Idiomarina loihiensis L2TR: one gene and its partner. The protein of the gene in region 2 binds, or shares a complex with, the protein of the main gene of each other region. Links are inferred from orthologs where the notes say so. Each region holds a gene or a part of one and is shown on either strand. Other genes may lie near its edges. The genes, in order: IL_RS02070 and IL_RS05625.

Region 1 (9,131 bases), 760 kb from region 2 along the record:
AGTATTTCCATAAATTCTTATCGGCCTTTTCATCCAGTGGCGAATGAAAAATTTCCGCCCGGGTAAGCGTTCTAAGACGATAATCGATGCCGCTATCCACATTAACCACTTCACAGTGCTGATTGATGAGTTTAATAGCAGGAATGAAACGCGCGCGCTGTAGTCCGTTTTTATAGAGTTCGTCAGGAACGATGTTTGAAGTCGCTACCAGCACCACCCCTTTCTCAAATAAGTATTCAAACAGCCTGCCCAATAACATGGCATCGGTAATATCCTGCACAAAAAACTCGTCAAAGCAGACAACTCGGGCTTCAGCGGCAATGTTATCAGCCACAATGCGTAACGGATCGCTCTGCTTATCCAGTTGTTTAAGTTCATTATGAACCCGGTGCATAAATCGGTGAAAGTGGATTCGCCATTTACGCTCAATTGGCAGACTTTCAAAGAAGGTATCAACCAGATAGGTTTTCCCACGGCCGACACCACCCCAAAAGTAGATGCCCTGAGGCTGATCCGGCTCTTTGTTAAACCACTTTTGCCAGCCTGGCAGAGTCTGATATTGATGCCACTCAATAAGCTCATCATGCAGTCTTTGCAAATGTTTAACAGCGTTTAGCTGCGCAGCATCTTTCGAGAAATCATTGTGTTCTATATCATACTGATAACGTTCTAGTGGAGACATTTGCTGTTTGGACACTACCACTTCACCTCAGTTGGGATTATCCTATAAGTTAATATGTTACCATGAAGGTGAAGCGCAGCAATCATTCGCCGCTGCGACAGCTTGTTCAGGAGTTAATTATGAGTTGGATTATTGGGGTTCTGTTGGTCGTTGCTGGTGCTATCATTGGCTTTTTTGCGGCTCGTTACAGCCAGTCGAAAGGCCAGTCAGGCGATCTCGAAGAGCAAGTACAGCAAAGTCAGCAGCGTTTAACCGACTACCAAAGAGAAGTTGCCGAACACTTCGCCACCGCAAACGCTATGGTCGAACAACTGGCAGATACCCAGCAACGTTTACAAAGCTACTTAAACCAAAGTGCTGAGCTGCTTGAGAAAAGCGATGTACAAAGTGACCTGCCTTTTTTCGCAGAAGACACAATTAAGCAACTGCGAGTGGCCAATTCATTAAATAAAGATCACCGTTCAGGCCGTGACAGCTATAGCGCCAATGATATTCCCCGCGATTACACAGAGGGCTCCAGCGGGCTCTTTTCAAGTAGTTACGAGCAAGATCAAGAAAAAGAGTCCTCAAAAACATCTTGAAACATTTTTAGAGTGAACTCATATAGCTGACAAGCGGTCTTAACTGGCGACCGTTTGTTAGTGCTTTATTAAGGAGTCACTCGAATCATGAAAAGAGTCTTAGCATTATTCAGTTTAATCTGTGTTGTTAGCTTCACCTCTATACCTTCTGCCCATGCTGGCATTCCTTTTTTTGGCAATGACGACGAACAGCCGACCTTAGCGCCGATGCTTGAGGAGGTAACACCCGCCGTCGTCAATATCTCAGTAAAAGGTAAGCGAGAAGTACGACAACGCCTGCCGGAAGCGCTTCGTTTCTTTTTTGGCCCGGATTCTCCACGTGAACAAGTCCGTGAGCGCCCGTTTAGAGGCTTAGGTTCCGGCGTGATTATTGATGCTGAAAAAGGCTATGTAGTAACCAATAACCATGTTGTAGATGACGCTACAGAAATTCTCGTCACCCTAAAAAATGGCCGTGAGTTTGATGCTAAAGTTATAGGCACTGATGAACGCAGCGACGTGGCTTTGCTAAAAATAGAGAACGGCGAAAACCTCACCGCCATAGAGCTTGGCAAGTCATCCGAGCTGCGAGTCGGTGATTTCGTGGTCGCTATTGGTAACCCTTTCGGGCTTGGCCAGACAGTAACCTCCGGTATCGTTAGCGCTCTAGGTCGAGCAGGTCTTGGCATTGAGGAACTGGAAAACTTCATCCAGACCGATGCCGCTATTAACAGCGGTAATTCGGGCGGTGCTCTGGTCACTTTAGACGGCAAACTCATTGGAATTAACACCGCGATACTCGGCCCTAACGGTGGCAATATCGGTATCGGTTTCGCTATTCCATCGGACATGATGAATAACTTAGTACAACAATTGATTGAATTTGGCGAAGTTCGCCGCGGTGTACTGGGAGTCCGGGGTAACGATTTAACTCACGACGTTGCTCAGGCATTGAATATTCCGGTCAACCGGGGGGCTTTTGTTTCACAGGTCGTACCGGGTAGTTCAGCAGATGAAGCTGGTATTGAATCCGGCGATGTCATTATCTCAGTCGATGGGCAGACAATCCGCTCATTTTCGGAGCTTGGTGCAATGGTCGGCTCTATAGGCTCAGGGAACTCATTAAAGCTTGGGGTGATTCGCGACGGTGAAGAGCAATCGATTAACGTCACCCTTGGTGCACAGGACATGTCTGTTACAGCTGAGTCAATTCACCCGGCTTTACAGGGCGCTACTCTTGCTGCAACGGATGGAAATGGAATTGAAGTAGAAGAGCTTGAAGAGCGTTCTCCTGCTGCGCGAATTGGCCTAGAGGAAGGCGATATTATTCAGGGCGTTAACAGAAAGGCAGTGAGCTCAATATCGGAGTTGCGGGCAGCAATTGAAGATAAGAGCGGTGTTATAGCCCTTAATATAAAACGAGGCGACAGTTCACTCTTTATTGTGTTGCGTAACGCAAACTGACATTGTGACAGGCAGGTGGTATCAGTGCTATGCTGATACCACCTGATTTAACCGGAAGCTGGTATGCAACAACTTTCTTCAACTTTACGATTTTTACTTCAGTCAGTTGGCTTAGGCCTAGTTGTTGCGGCTATTGTTATTATCGCTAAACCTTTCTGGGCACAGTCTGAATCATTAAGACAAAACGGCAACGAAATTACCTCCTTTAATCAGGCAGTCCGAAAAGCCGCCCCCGCCGTTGTGAATATTTATAGTATGGGGGAAATTCAGGGGTCTTATTATCAACCTCAATCATCACGCGTCTGGCGTTTAGGTTCAGGCGTTATTATGGACTCTCAGGGATATATTCTGACCGCCCATCACGTTGTCGATAATGTTGATAAAATTGAAGTCGCGCTGCAGGACGGCAGACGCTATGCCGCTCAGTTAATTGGTAGTGACCGTTACACCGATTTAGCTGTGCTGAAAATTGATGCAGAGAACCTACCGGTAATTCCTGTACAGTCAACACGCCGCGTACGGGTTGGTGACATTGTCCTCGCCATAGGTAATCCATACAATATTGGCCAGACAATTACGCAAGGTATTGTCAGTGCCAGCGGCGGTCGGGTTGGTGTCAGCAATTCCTATTCCGATTTGATTCAAATGGACGCAGTGATCAACCAGGGTGCCTCAGGCGGAGCTTTGGTTAATACCGCCGGAGAACTCATCGGCATCAATAACGCCCGCTATAATTCGGCTTTTGGAGATGGCGGCGAAGGCATTTATTTTGCCGTACCCTATGAAAATGCACGCAAAGTAATGAAAACCCTTATTCAGGAAGGGAAAGTGGTACGCGGATACATTGGTATTAGCGTTAATCCAAACTTTAGTGAAGAACAATCATTGTCAGGCATATTAATAACCGGAGTTGAACGGAACAGTCCGGCAGCAAAAGCAGGATTACAACCGAACGATTTTCTGGTGGCTATTGGTGGTGACCCTGTTCGCTCTGCGCCGGAAGGGCTTGACCGGGTTGCAGGTAGTGAGCCCGGCACTAAATTAGAAGTGGAATTTTACCGTAATGAAAAGCGAATGACGACCACCGTAACAGTGGCCGAATTACCCAGATAACGGCTGCTAAGCCGTTACTCGTTCAATATCAGCACCTAAGCCCTGAAGTTTTTTCTCAATCCCTTCATAGCCCCGGTCAATATGATAGATGCGCTCGACAACAGTTTCTCCGGTCGCAACCAGACCCGCTATAACAAGAGAGGCTGAAGCTCGTAAGTCGGTACACATAACCTCTGCGCCGGTCAGTTCATCAACCCCGTGACATAGTGCAGTATTGCCTTCCGACTCGACATTTGCGCCCATGCGTCGTAACTCAGGAATGTGCATAAAGCGGTTTTCAAATATCGTTTCACGAATACCGGCGGTACCTTCTGCAATGGCATTTAGCGCACAAAATTGAGCCTGCATATCGGTTGGAAAAGCCGGATGAGGAGCCGTAATAATATTAACTGCTTTAGGCCGGCCATGGCTCTGTATCGCTATCCAGTTATCACCTTTATCAATTGTCGCGCCAGCTTCTTCCAGCTTTTTCAACACCGCATCAAGGCTTGCCGGGTCAGTTTTTTCGCAACGCACCGAACCTCCAGTTGCCAAAGCTGCGACTAAAAACGTCCCCGTTTCGATACGGTCGGGCATGACACTATATTCACCACCATGCAGCTTATTAACACCTGTAATATGAATGGTGTCACTTCCTGCGTCGCGGACATTCGCGCCCAGGCTGTTAAGAAAGTTTGCTAAATCAATGACTTCGGGTTCGCGAGCGGCATTTTCTATGACCGTTTCACCCTCAGCCAGTACCGCTGCCATCATTAAGTTTTCAGTGCCGGTCACGCTGACCGTGTCGAGCAAAATCTCTGCGCCCTGCAGACGCCCCTCTACTGACGCTTTAATGTAACCATTTTCAACGTCAATATGCGCGCCCATTTTACGCAGGCCTTCAATATGAAGATTTACCGGCCGTGCGCCTATAGCGCAACCACCCGGCAGAGACACTTCCGCTTTACCGGTTTTAGCTAATAACGGGCCTAAAACCAAAATAGAAGCACGCATAGTTTTAACCAGATCATAAGGCGCTTTGAAGTGATTAAGCGTGGTCGGGTCAATGCAAACGCTATTATTATTCAGGTTGCTATGACTAATGCCCAGGCAATCGAGTAACTCCAGAGTTGTGTCGACATCGTGAAGGTCGGGAACATTAGACAGGGTTATTTTTTCAGACGGCAACAGCGAAGCCATTAAAATAGGCAGCGCGGCATTTTTTGCCCCTGAAATAGTGACCGAACCTGACAAAGGTTGGCCTCCACGTATTTTAAATTTATCCATCAACTAACCAACAACCTTATGGCATCATTAATTTTTTATCACGCGCCCAGTCTTCCGGCGTGTAAGCTTTTATCGATACGGCATGGATTGAACCGTCGGCAATCAACGGGTTTAGAGGACCATACACGGCTTGCTGACGCTTTACCCGACTCATATCTTTAAAGTCTTCGCTGACAGCAATAATTTCTACATTCGCGCCTTCAGCTTTAACCAGAAGCTCTTCCAGAGAAAGCGCATCGTTCAGCAAAGTTTTCAGTTCTTCAGTATTCATTGTTATCTGCCGTTGGCTTAAAAGTTAATAAGACCGCCTAGCTTAACGAAAGCAGCGACTCAACGCCACTAACGCGGGCAATTTGTTTCAGCTGTTCAGATGCTCCGATACAGGTTAACGGACCTTTCCCATCGCCAACCAATTTCAATATTTCAAGCAAAAAAGCCACCCCGGCAGTATCGATAACCTCTACATCGGTTAAATCAACCCGGGTTTCGCTTCCCACCGACCAGCTTTTGCGCTGTGACCACAGTTTAGCAACACTGTGACGAGTCAATGAACCGCTAAAAACCAGTGTCTTATCATCGCTAACCTTCACCGATGCTAACATTAGAGTCCCTCTGCCGGGCTTTCTACTTCGTCATCTGCCTTAATCGGCTCGGAAGCTTTCTTTTCAATCAGCTCGATGGTTTTATCAATGCCATTAGCCCGGATAACCGAAGAAATTTCACTTTGCTTACTGTTCAGCAGACTGACACCTTCAACAACTAAATCGTAGGCTTTCCAAATTTCTTCATCAGAGTCGTAACGTATACGAAAATCCAGACGAATTTCCGGGCGCCCTTCTTCTTTTATTCGCGCCTTCACGACGGCCGAACGTGCATCATCAGAAATTTCCTGACTAGGTTCAAAAGTGACCTTATGCTTGTCCTCGTCATACTGAGTAAAAGCACGGGCATACGTCGCCACTAAGTAATCGTAGAAAGCCTGGTAAAAACGTTCACGCTGTTCTTTTGTCGTGTCGCGCAAGTAACGGCCTAATACTTTCTTCGACGCATACATATTGTCAACATAAGGCATCATCTCATCTTCAACGACTTCCTTTAGATAATTAGGATCTGCGTCAATTTTGTTTCTGTCCGATGCAATGCGATCAAAGGTTTTTTCAGCAACTGCTTTCAATAACTCTTGCGGATCATCGTTACGAATTAAATCGGCTGACGCGGATGCAACCAGTACTAAGGTTACAAAAACGGCCGTTATCCATTGTTTTACTGCCATGGTGCTCTCCTTACCACTTATTCATTGCCCTGACTGAACAGGAATTGGCCTATCAGGTTTTCTAAAACCAATGCTGATTTAGTATCAGTAATGGTATCCCCGTCGTCTAACGTACCTACGCTGTCATCAATAAAGCCGGGTTCAAGTCCAAGATATTGCTCACCCAGGAGTCCTGACGTCAACACCGACAATGTACTGGCTTCAGAAAACTTGTCGTAATCTTTGCTAATGCTCATTGTCACACGCGGCTCATAGTAGTCGCCCGACAATGAAATATCAGTAACACGACCTACAACGACGCCACCTACTTTCACCGGCGAGCGGACTTTCAGACTACCAATATTGTCGAACTTAGCGTACAGGGTGTAACTGTCACCCGATGTCGTCATAGTCCCGCTGGCTGCTCTTAATGCAATAAAGAACAAAGCCAAAATACCGACGACAACGAAAACGCCTACCCATAACTGTGTTTTTCTTGATTCCATGGTTATCCACCAAACATGATAGCTGTAAGAATAAAATCGAGTCCTAGAATTGCCAACGACGCAGTCACTACCGTAGACGTTGTCGCAGCGCTGATTCCCGCAGAGGTTGGTACCGAACGATAACCTTTATACAAAGCTATCCAGGTAACAACAAAGGCAAATACAATAGACTTAATAATGCCGTTCAGAAGATCATCCTGCCAATCGACTGCCGATTGCATGACTGACCAAAAAGCCCCTTCATCAACACCCAGCCAGCCGGAGCCAACCAGGTAACCGCCGTAAATTCCAACGGCTGAGAACATCAACGCCAGCAGTGGCATACTAACCACACCAGCCCAGAACCTGGGAGCAATCACACGGCGTAAAGGGTCAACCGCCATCATCTCCAGACTGGAGAGTTGCTCAGTGGCTTTCATAAGACCGATTTCAGCAGTGAGTGCGGAGCCCGCTCGCCCCGCAAATAACAGACCGGTAACGACAGGCCCCAACTCACGCAGCAACGACAGCGCAACCATAGGCCCCAGACTTTGCTCAGCACCATAGTCAACTAAAATAGTGTAGCCCTGTAAGCCAAGCACCATACCGATGAATAAGCCACTGACGATAACGATGAGCATCGACAATACGCCGACGACATACATTTGTTTAATAAAGAGCGGCCATGACTTAGCTGGTTGCGGCTTGCCAATAATGGCACCCATTAACATAGCCAGGGCGTATCCAATGCCTGCCAGGCTATCCAATACCTGGCGACCGACAGACCGTATAAACTGGATCATTCCTTGCCCCTTAATAAGTCCGTTGTAAAATCGTCATCTGAATAATGAAATGCTACGGGTCCATCTGGAGCGCCGTTCAAAAACTGCTTAATAATTGCGGTCTCATTATTGCGCAGTTCATCCGGAGTTCCCTTGCCGACCACTTTTTTGTCGGCGATGACATAAGCATAATCCGCAATCGATAACACTTCTTTTACGTCGTGCGATACAACAATAGAGGTCAAACCTAGTGACTCATTCAAAGATTTAATAAGCTTTACAATGACCGCCATAGAAATAGGATCCTGACCCGCAAACGGCTCATCGTATAAAATTAATTCAGGATCCAGAGCTATAGCCCTTGCCAGAGCAGCTCTACGAGCCATACCACCAGACAGTTCTGACGGCATAAGGTGACGCGCACCACGCAGACCCACGGCCTCAAGCTTCATTAAAACCACGCTGCGAATAATTTCTTCGGGTAAGTCGGTGTGCTCGCGCAGTGGAAAGGCGACGTTCTCGTATACCGACATGTCGGTGAACAACGCACCACTTTGAAACAGCATGCTCATGCGCTTGCGTAATTGATACAAAGCGTCGCGTTTTAACTGCGGGACTTCCTCTCCGGCTACTTTGATACTGCCGCTGTCAGGCTTAAGCTGTCCACCGATAAGGCGCAACAGCGTCGTTTTACCAATGCCACTAGGCCCCATGACAGCAACCATTTTGCCTTTCGGAACATCTAACGACAGGCCGTCATAGACCCGATGGCTTCCATGCGCAAAAGTCAGATCTTTAAGTTCTACCAAGTTTGTCACGACAGTTTCCTGTTACGAGTTTATCAGCCTTTATTCTAACGACTGTCGGTATAGTCTGATACCGAAAAAGTGTTGCAAATTTTATCAGCGAATTGATTCTATTTCTGTCAATTCATCGACAAGCTTCAGTAAATATTGTGCAAAATCTTCACGTTCATGCACGCAGGCGTCACACAAGTTGAGTTGCTCAAACAAGCGAGCACCATGAACCGCGTAAAACAGAGTTTTCCCAACTTTGCTTCCGGCAATACGTTCCAACCGCTGTAAAGTCAGTGCTATATGCTCTTTTAAAGGGCCCAACAACTCCGGGTTAGTCGCAGCGGCAGCCAGCATTCCACTGCCTAGCCGAGAACATTCAGCGTCCGTATCAAGCGCTGCTAGTAAAATACTTTTTAATTCGCCTTTTGGGTCATCGGCAAACTGGTGATGATATTGCTCACGAAGTTTTTCATAACGTTCGACACGGCGTTTTAACATAGCCTGCAGCAAACAATCTTTGCTCTTGAAATGATAAAGCAAACCACCTTTGCTGATGCCCGTTGTCTGGCTCAAGGCGTCAAATGTAAGGTGCCCTGCACCCTCGGCAGCGACCAATTGATCTGCGGCATCCAGAATGACGTCTCTGTTGCTGGGTCGCCCTGCGCCTTTTTTCTCTACCATGGTGTATTCACTTTACCTACACTTACTTTATCAACCGTCTGGTTGGTAT
Region 2 (9,180 bases):
GGTCAACTGGTTTTAGAAACCATTGTTGTGGAAGGTGATGAAACCACCGTCATGATGCCGGGCGAGCGTTACGCGCAAATGCGTAACGTCTGGTTTTTGCCCAGCGCCAGTGCCTTGTCTGTCTGGTTAGAACGGTTAGGATTCAAAGACATCTCTGTGGTTGACCATAATACTACCTCAATAGACGAACAACGGCGCACAGATTGGATGACCGGGGAGTCGTTAGCCGACTTCCTTGATCCAAATGACACAAATAAGACTATTGAAGGTTACCAGGCACCAATTCGAGCAGTGATTACCGCTCGGGTTTAGCCCCACCGGAGTGGAATCAAGATGAGTGTTTACCGACCGAAATCGACCATTGAGCAATGGCGTATCCTGCAGGCAGTTGTTGACTGTGGCGGTTACGCGCACGCGGCTGAAGCCCTGAACAAGAGCCAGTCGTCGCTTAATCACGCTGTTGCCAAACTGCAGCAAGTGGTAGGTGTACAGTTATTGGAAGTCAGAGGCCGAAAAGCTCACCTAACCGCGGCGGGTGAAGTTTTGCTTCGCCGTTCGCGTCAGTTAACTAACCTGACTGAGGAAATAGAACAGCTGGCTGATAACCTCGAGCAAGGCTGGGAGCCGGAAGTTAAACTCGCGTTAGAAATGGTATTTGACCGCAGTCTGCTAGTTCCCGTGCTGGATGAATTCCAACAACTTAGTCGTGGCAGCCGCTTAGTTATCAGCGATACCGTACTTACCGGTACGATGGAGCAAATTCAGGAACAAGCTGCCGATGTCGTTATTTCTCACCATATTCCACGTGGCTTTATAGGGGAACCTATAGGTCAGTACAGTATGGATTTGGTTTGTCACCCTGAACACCCGTTGGCAAAGCTGGAACAACCTATTAACCAGAACGAGCTGTCTCAATATTTGCAAATAGTCATTCAGGATACCGGCAGCCAGCCGGTAGAAGACGAAGGCTGGTTAAAAGCCGAGCAACGCTGGACGGTAAGCCACTTTGACGAAGCACTCAGACTGATTCGTAACGGATTAGGTTTTTGCTGGTTGCCGGGCTACATCGCTCAGGAAGATTTAGATTCAGGCAGACTCGCTAAAATAGAAGTTGAGGGAAGCAGTTCGCGTAAAGGCAGTTTGTATATGGTATTACCCAAAGCAGAACTAACCGGGCCTTGTGCAAAAACTTTGTCGGAACTGATACTTAAGTACCAGTCCCGTTAAAAGGCCTTTATTTCAGAGACTGAATGTAGGCTTTCATGTCGGCGCCCAAATCCGGGTGTCGCAAAGCATGTTCAACAAACGCCTGAGCGTACCCTAGCTTATTGCCACAGTCGTGGCTCTTGCCTTTCATGTAATACGCATTAACCGGTTGTTTTTCCAGCAGCATTGCCATGGCATCAGTCAACTGAATTTCATTGCCCGCACCCACCGGTGTTTTCTCCAACAGCGACCATAAATCAGCTGAAAAGACATAGCGACCAACTACGGCTAAATCTGACGGTGCATCTTCAACTGACGGCTTTTCAACCAGTTGAGTAATACCAGCCTGTTCACCCGGACTCAACTCCGCGCCATTAATATCGGCTATGCCATACTTATTGACGTCTTGCTGCGGCACTTTTTCGACCATGACTTGCGAATGCCCGCTTGCTTCAAAGTTTTTCACCATTTCAGCTAAGTTATCGCGATTCAGCTTACAACTGGCGTCATCAACCAGAACGTCAGGTAATACGACAGCAAAAGGCTCGTCTCCGATTAATGGACGCGCGCACAGAACAGCGTGCCCCAGGCCTTTTGCAACACCCTGACGAACATGCATAATTGTAGTTTTTTCAGGACAAATGGCCTTCACCTCAGCCAACAGTTGCCGCTTTACCCGCTGCTCCAAAGTCGTCTCCAGCTCAAAACTCGTGTCAAAGTGATTTTCTATCGAGTTTTTACTGGAATGAGTAACCAGAATCACATCGGTCAAACCTGCAGCGGCGCATTCCTCAACAATGTATTGAATAAGGGGGCGATCGACCAACGGCAACATCTCTTTGGGAATGGCTTTGGTAGCAGGTAACATCCGAGTTCCGAGCCCGGCTACTGGAATAACGACTTTTTTGACCATAACAGCTGTCCTTAAATTCTGTTCACTTCAGAAGCGCAAGTTTATAACCTTTTCCCATGTTATAATGCAACCCAATTAACAAAATTCAAATGAAAGACTGACTATGGCTTTATATTTTTCTTCGCGTCACATTCCGCAACTGTCTAACTACAGCTTTACTCAGCGAGCTATGATTTTATCCATGGCACAGGAAAAAATGCCGGTGCCACGCCGCCTCATTTGTAATATGGCTAAATTGGTGCCTATTTGTCTTATTTTCTTCTTTATTGTAGAGGTCGAAGGTTGGTGGAAAGTTCCGGCTTTACTAGCGGCAGGTATTGGTTACCCACTATTTACACAACCCATTAATCTGAATATGTCACTGCCATACCTTGATAAAGCCATCAAACAGTTTGAGGCACAGCAGTCACAATAAGCTCTGTGTTCTCGTACCCGCAATGCAACTTATGTAAATGTTCTATGCGGTGCTCACGAAAATTGGCGTGCTGCCAGATACCTAACGCTAAGTCGGGCTTTGCTCCCGGCTCTGGCTCAAATTTATCTCCAGCCTGAGCCCATAACCAACTATGCTTAGTCGTATCCACAATGCCTACCAGAGCATCAAAAGCGGTTCTCACCTGTGAATGACAAAGCTCGTGGTTCAAGTGCTGTAATAACAACCCGGGCGCTAGCAAGGTATTATCATGGCCTGACAGATGCTGACGGATAAGCGGATCAATAAGAGTTTTCAATACCAGTAAAGGCAGTAAGTTCTGCTCCGTTGCATTTTGCGCAGCAGCCATAATGACTAAAACCCTGCCCTCAGTTAAAGGCCGATAGTCAATCCAGATTGGAGCCTTTCCTGAGTCATTAATAGAACAGTTAAACTGGTAGCCATTAAGGTTTAATGGCCCGTCCGGCAGCAACTCCTCAACCAGCCGCCCAATGATAACGTCGTCCTGATACAAAATATCAATATGTGCGTCCAGCTCCCACACATCGTGCAGGTAAGTTTCTTCCAATTGGTAACGTTGCAGACAATTCTCGATAGCGTTTTCAATCACACTAAGGTCTTGCACAGGTTTAACCAAATAATCCCAGGCACCAAGGCGAACCGCCTCACGGATATCGGACATCTTTTCAGACGCGGAGATGACAATAATTGGAATTTGAGTACAAACTTTAAGCAGTTGCTCAATGACTTCAAGGCCATCAATGTCGGGTAGTTTTAAATCGCACAGCACAATGTCCGGGCATTCTTCCTGACAAAGCTTAATACCTTGCTTACCATCATCAGCACAACACACATCATAACCGCTATTTACCAGATACTGTCTGACGACAGACTGAAATACCGGATCGTCTTCAATTAATGCGATGTGTGCTCGGGGCATTGTCACTTCTTAGTTATGACTCATGCCCTAAGCATTGTTCAGGAATGGTTAATCGTCAATAAGACTCGTCGACTCATTCGTCGTAATCATCGAAGTCTTCGTCGAAGTCATCGTCAAAGTCATCAAAGTTTTCTTCTTCAATCGGCGGGTTACCATCAAACACTTGATCCTGCCAGCGCTGATAATAAACGTCTTTAACAAAAGAGTAAGGGTCCAGGGAGTTTTCCAGTACTTGCTCCTGATCACGCAAGCGCAGACGCAGTTCCAGCCCTTTTATGGCGTAACGAGCCAAATCTACCGGCCAACTTAACAACGGGTATGGAAAATATTGACCATCGGCATAGTCGCCCCCCCGGTCTACTACAACGGTTGGGCCCAAAAGCGGCAACATTAAATAAGGGCCTTCCGGCACGCCCCAGACCGCTAAGGTCTGACCGAAACTTTCTTCGCGCTTGGTAAGACCCATAGGAGTTGCCACATCGAACAGACCGACTAAACCCACGGTGGAGTTGACAACAAAACGCCCCAGTGAAATGCCAGCATCGGCAACTTTCCATTGCAGCAAGTTATTCACAAAAGATGAAGGTTCATCAAGGTTCTCGACTGCATTGTATAATGAGTTTCGAATTGGCTGAGGAACATATTCATAGGTTTCAGCGGCAGGTTTTAACACCGCCTTATCAACATCACGGTTAAACTCCCACATATCGCGGTTAAAATCTTCAAACGGGTCACGTGGGTCGGCATAAGGGTCTTCAGGTGTCGATGAACACCCGACCATAAACAGGGAAAGTAGTATTAAAAAACCATATTTTTTCATTCGTCAATCCGGGTCGATAAAGTCAAAGTTAATTCGGTTGAACCGTCAGCTTGTATAGCGACAGTCTCAGCTTCCAGATCACCCATCTGGCGATCGATTTTTTCATCCTGCGAAATACGTGCATGCACCAGCCACTCGTCAAGGTCACTCAACTTATAATCCGGTAACATGGCATTACTATTCGACAAGGTCACAGTCATAGGAAACTCACTCACGGGCTGCCGGACAACCGCCGCAGGCATAGGCTGTTCTGAGCCTGTAACGTAAACAAAAACTGTACCTTCAGCAGGCAAGTAACGACGCATTTCATCACTTAGCTTAACAGTAACCTTTAGCTCAACTTCAGATTTTTCCTGCTGGCTCTTTGCATTTTCCAGCGCGTTAACAACTGCCTGATACCTACTGGAATTTTCTGGTAAACGCTGTTTTAATAATTGCCATGCATTAATAGCCTGTTCCCAGTCCTGACGCTCGAAGGCCACAAAACCCAGTAATGATAAAGCTTCGATATTGTCGGGCTCCTGTTGCAGCGCATGGGCTAGCATACGAGCCGCTTTAGGCTGCCCGCCTTCCGTTCCGGACATTAATAAAAACCGGCTGTAACTGACTAAGGTGTTCACTCTGTCAGGCTCAAGTTCCAGAGCCTTCTGAAAAGCTTCATCGGCGTCTTCACCTGCTCCCAGATCAACCATTAACCCAGCATAAATCCACCAGGCAACCGCGTCATCCGGTTCCCGCATCAGCTTTTGCCGTAAACCCAACGCAAAGGTATTTAAGTCTTCGCGGCTGGCTTGCTGGTTTTGTTGCTGCAACAATCTTTTCCCCAGCTCAGGTAACTGCTCGCGTGCATCTTCAGCCTGCAATTGTAACTGCCAACTGCCAAATGCCCAATAAAGGCCTGAGGATATAACCACCAAAAGTATTACCGGCACAATCACAGGTGCTCTTTGCCAGTTAACGCTTTCTTCAACATCCTGACTGTCATTCAAAAAGGTTTTATCCAGCTCCTGCTTTGCATGCTGATAATCTTCTTCCGGAAGCCCGTGCTGAGAGCGCTCTTCTTTAAGCTCTGACAAACGTTGTTCGTACCAGCGTTGATTTTCATCCTGACGTTTCTGATAACGTCTTTGCTTTCCTGTAGCAAGAAATACGAACACCACTGCAACGAGCAACATCAACAACATTAGTAACCATAAACTACTCATCGCCCGACTTCCTCAATTGCTGTAAACGCTCTCGTTCTTGTGGTGTTAATTCAACCGCCGCTTTTTTCTTGCGAGTCAAGCCAATGGCTACACCAATGCCAATAACAACTATCAGTAAAGGGCCCCACCAAAGAATACTGGTAGCCGTTGTAAAAGGTGGCTGGTAATGCACAAAATCGCCATAGCGGGCGACCATAAACTGAATAATTTCTTCGCGTGACTTGCCCTCTTTTAACATCTGATAGCTACGATCACGCATATCTTCTGCCAGAGGCGCATTAGAATCGGCAATATTTTGATTCTGGCACTTGGGGCAACGTAACTCCTTGGTTAACTGCTGGTAGGTTGCACGCTGTTGTTCGCTGTCAAACTGGTAATTGTTCTCATTTTCTGCTGATGCCGTGGAAGTCAATACAAACACTGCGACAAAAGCTAATAGCAATGAACGGATCATTCGGCCTCCTCCAGCAATTGCTGGTAAATGCCTTGCAGTTGATTCGACCAGTTGCGTTCATTAACGTCACCCACATGGCGATAACGAATCACGCCCTTGTGGTCAATAAAATAGGTTTCTGGGGCACCGTAAACACCAAATTCAAACGCAACCTCGCCCTGCGGGTCAAATAAATTCACCGTGTAAGGGTCACCCAGTGTATTTAGCCAGTTAACGGCTTTTTCCCGGGAGTCGTCTTTATAGTTAAGGCCGACAATTGGTACACCTCTTGAGGCTAGCTCATTGAGAAACTCGTGCTCAGCGCGACAGGTTGGGCACCAGGTAGCCCAAACGTTAAGCAGCAAAGGGCCCTCGTGTAACACTGACTGGTCGTAAGTCACCTCGGTGTCATAAAGATCACTCACTTCAAACTGTGGCACCGGCTCATCAATTAACGCCGAATTCAGCTCGGTTGGGTCGCTTCCAAGGCCTTTAAGTAAAAAGCCCACCAAGCCGATGAATAAAACCAGCGGACCAAATAAGATAAACCAGCGAAACTTAGTCATTGGCCATCTCCTTTTTGCCACGCTTACGATAACGTTTATCAGCAAATGCCATAGCGCCGCCTATTGCCATGATAATAGCGCCCAGCCAAACCCAGCGGACAAAGGGCTTGATATAGAAACGAATGGCCCAGGTTTCATCATCCAGCGGCTCGCCCATAGCAATATAGATATCGCGTAACAAACTCGCATCGAGCCCAACTTCGGTCATACTGGTGCGTTGTACCCGGTAAAAACGTTTCTCGCTGGTTAACTGCGTTACTTCCTGCCCGTCTTTGTAGACAGTAAATACTCCCTGATCGGCATCGTAGTTAGGTCCTTCCCTATGCTGCAGGCTTTCGAACACAACGTTATAACCGATAACATCAACCGATTGCCCCGGCGCAAGCGCAATATCGCGCTCCTGCTCATAGTTTGAAACCAGGGTGATGCCGATAAGCGTTACGGCAAAACCTAAATGCCCCAGAACCATTCCCCAATGACTACCTGAAATTTTGGTCAGCCCGGCCCAACCCTGCTTGCGTTGTTTTACCGTTTGCTGGACTTCGGTCAGTGTAGCCAGAGCCACCCAGAACGCCAGAAACAGCGCAATAACCACCAACGCGGGTAATTCGTCGGCCCAAATCTTCGGCAGCGTGTAGGCCAGAATCAGCGCCAAAGAAAGTGCTAAGGCCAGCGGTTTCAGAAGTGGTTGCATAGCTTGTCTGCGCCAGCGCATTAAGGGTCCAAGACCCAGCATTAATGCAAATGGAATAACCAGCCAGCTATACAGCTCATTAAAGAAAGGTGCCCCAATAGAAATGGTACCCAGACCAATTTCTTTATGAACCAGAGGTAGCATGGTGCCCAGAAACACAACTATCATAGCCGCCATTAACAAGACATTGTTACCCAGCAGCATCACTTCTCGTGAAAGCAGTTCATAACGGCTGTAACTTTGCATCTTTCCGGCGCGCAGGCCGTAAAGAATAAGCGAACCGCCGACAACCAGCCCCAGCAGTATCAGAATAAACAAGCCTCGGGCGGGGTCGGTTGCAAACGCATGCACTGACACTAAAACGCCGGAACGTACCAAAAAGGTGCCTAATAAGCTCAAACTGAAAGCGGATATAGCCAGCAATACCGTCCAGGACTTAAAGCTGCCACGTTTTTCAGTTACGGCAAGTGAGTGCAGTAATGCCGTTCCTACCAGCCATGGCATAAAGCTCGCATTTTCAACTGGGTCCCAGAACCACCAGCCACCCCAGCCAAGTTCGTAATATGCCCACCAGCTACCAATGGCAATACCCAGTGTCAGAAAAATCCATGCTGCGAGAGTCCAGGGACGAGACCAACGAGCCCAGGCTGCATCAAGCTTGCCTGACATTAAAGCGGCAATAGCAAAAGCAAAAGCAACAGAGAAACCGACGTAGCCCATATACAGCAATGGCGGATGAATGATCATTCCCGGGTCTTGCAGCAGCGGATTGAGATCGCGACCGTCAACAGGAATGAGAGGCAAACTGGGATCAAAGGGGTTCGAAACCGTTAGCATAAACAAATAGAAGCCAATGCTGACCAGCCCCAGAATGGCAAGCACCCGGGCTATCATCGGCAATGGCATAGAGCGGGAAAATATCGCAACTGCGGCTATCCAGCCTGCCTGCATTAGCATCCAGAGAAGAAAAGAGCCCTCATGTGACCCCCACACCGCGGTAACCCGATACGCAACCGGTAGCTGACTATTCGAGTTTGCCGCAACATAAGCAATACTAAAGTCGTTACTGACAAAGCCCCAGACTAATAAAGCAAAAGCGATAGCGGTAAAGAAAAACTGGCCATAGGCAAACGGCCGGGCTAAAGCCATCATGCCGCCGTTTCCTTTCGCCGCTCCCCATAAAGGATAAACCGCCAGTAATACAGAAAAGGCCAGCGCAATCGCTATGGCAAGATGTCCTGCTTCAGCAATCATTGCCCTTCACCTTTTTCAACTGTATTTGGGTTTACATGTTTGATGCCTTTCATCTGCTCTGCCAGTTCCGGCGGCATATATTCTTCGTCGTGCTTGGCCAAAACTTCACTGGCTTTTAACACGGTAGGTTCAATCAGTTCTCCCTGAGCAACAATACCTTGTCCCTCGCGGAATAAATCCGGCAAAATCCCCTGATATAACACAGTGACTTCGGGGCCAATGTCTGTAATTTTAAAGGAAACTTCTAAAGTTTCGCGGTCACGCTCTACCGAACCTTCAACCACCATACCGCCAACTCGCATCCGCTGGCCAACCTGAGGTTTTTGTTTATCCTTGCCCTTGCCTTCAACCAGTTCCGTCGGTGTATAAAACAGATCGATGCTTTGACTCAATGCATACAGCATCAGTCCCGTTGCTACCGAAACCCCAATCACTAAAATAGCGACCCAGGTTAAGCGTTGTTTACGTCTTGGGTTCATTACCGTCTCCTACTGCTGCACGGTTGGCTGTGCGTCTGGCTAAGCGCTGTTGACGCTGTTGTAACTGCCGGCTTTTCTTAACCAACTGTCGTTTTGCCAATAAAGTTTCTAAAGCAACTCCGGCAAGAACAACAAAACTTAAAAAGAATGACAACCAGACATAAAGTCCGTACCCACCCATAGCAACGAAGTCAGTAAAACTGTCAAAAGCCATTAGTCTTGCTCCAGTCGTTGCTG

What was found.
Region 1: the proteins of IL_RS05625 (region 2) and IL_RS02070 are in contact, whole or in part, in a cryo-EM structure (PDB 8I8X), measured with the Escherichia coli proteins. The link is inferred for Idiomarina loihiensis L2TR from one-to-one orthologs.

What each region holds. Positions count from the first base shown.
Region 1 is NC_006512.1:419,805-428,935, reverse strand. The notes cover bases 4,523-7,472. They hold IL_RS02070 (MlaC/ttg2D family ABC transporter substrate-binding protein), read right to left. Parts: upstream 6,359-7,472; coding sequence 5,687-6,358; downstream 4,523-5,686. Other genes in these bases: mlaE (lipid asymmetry maintenance ABC transporter permease subunit MlaE), read right to left, coding at 6,846-7,472; mlaD (outer membrane lipid asymmetry maintenance protein MlaD), read right to left, coding at 6,376-6,843; IL_RS02075 (STAS domain-containing protein), read right to left, coding at 5,394-5,687; IL_RS02080 (BolA family protein), read right to left, coding at 5,102-5,356; murA (UDP-N-acetylglucosamine 1-carboxyvinyltransferase), read right to left, coding at 4,523-5,085. Outside these bases: cell division protein ZapE, read right to left, coding at 1-682; IL_RS02100 (YhcB family protein), read left to right, coding at 802-1,263; IL_RS02095 (DegQ family serine endoprotease), read left to right, coding at 1,351-2,706; IL_RS02090 (trypsin-like peptidase domain-containing protein), read left to right, coding at 2,770-3,819; more of murA, read right to left, coding at 3,826-4,522; more of mlaE, read right to left, coding at 7,473-7,625; IL_RS02055 (ATP-binding cassette domain-containing protein), read right to left, coding at 7,622-8,422; IL_RS02050 (TetR/AcrR family transcriptional regulator), read right to left, coding at 8,507-9,082. UniProt on the Escherichia coli protein: Involved in a phospholipid transport pathway that maintains lipid asymmetry in the outer membrane by retrograde trafficking of phospholipids from the outer membrane to the inner membrane.
Region 2 is NC_006512.1:1,177,662-1,186,841, forward strand. The notes cover bases 2,440-5,438. They hold IL_RS05625 (MlaA family lipoprotein), read right to left. Parts: upstream 4,313-5,438; coding sequence 3,566-4,312; downstream 2,440-3,565. Other genes in these bases: IL_RS05615 (DUF6170 family protein), read left to right, coding at 2,440-2,534; IL_RS05620 (response regulator), read right to left, coding at 2,503-3,492; ccmI (c-type cytochrome biogenesis protein CcmI), read right to left, coding at 4,309-5,438. Also shown: tRNA 5-methoxyuridine(34)/uridine 5-oxyacetic acid(34) synthase CmoB, read left to right, coding at 1-312; IL_RS05605 (LysR family transcriptional regulator), read left to right, coding at 334-1,227; UTP--glucose-1-phosphate uridylyltransferase GalU, read right to left, coding at 1,235-2,119; more of IL_RS05615, read left to right, coding at 2,223-2,439; more of ccmI, read right to left, coding at 5,439-5,517; IL_RS05635 (cytochrome c-type biogenesis protein), read right to left, coding at 5,510-5,971; IL_RS05640 (DsbE family thiol:disulfide interchange protein), read right to left, coding at 5,968-6,516; IL_RS05645 (heme lyase CcmF/NrfE family subunit), read right to left, coding at 6,509-8,464; cytochrome c maturation protein CcmE, read right to left, coding at 8,461-8,943; heme exporter protein CcmD, read right to left, coding at 8,927-9,157; IL_RS05660 (heme ABC transporter permease), read right to left, coding at 9,157-9,180. UniProt on the Escherichia coli protein: Involved in a phospholipid transport pathway that maintains lipid asymmetry in the outer membrane by retrograde trafficking of phospholipids from the outer membrane to the inner membrane.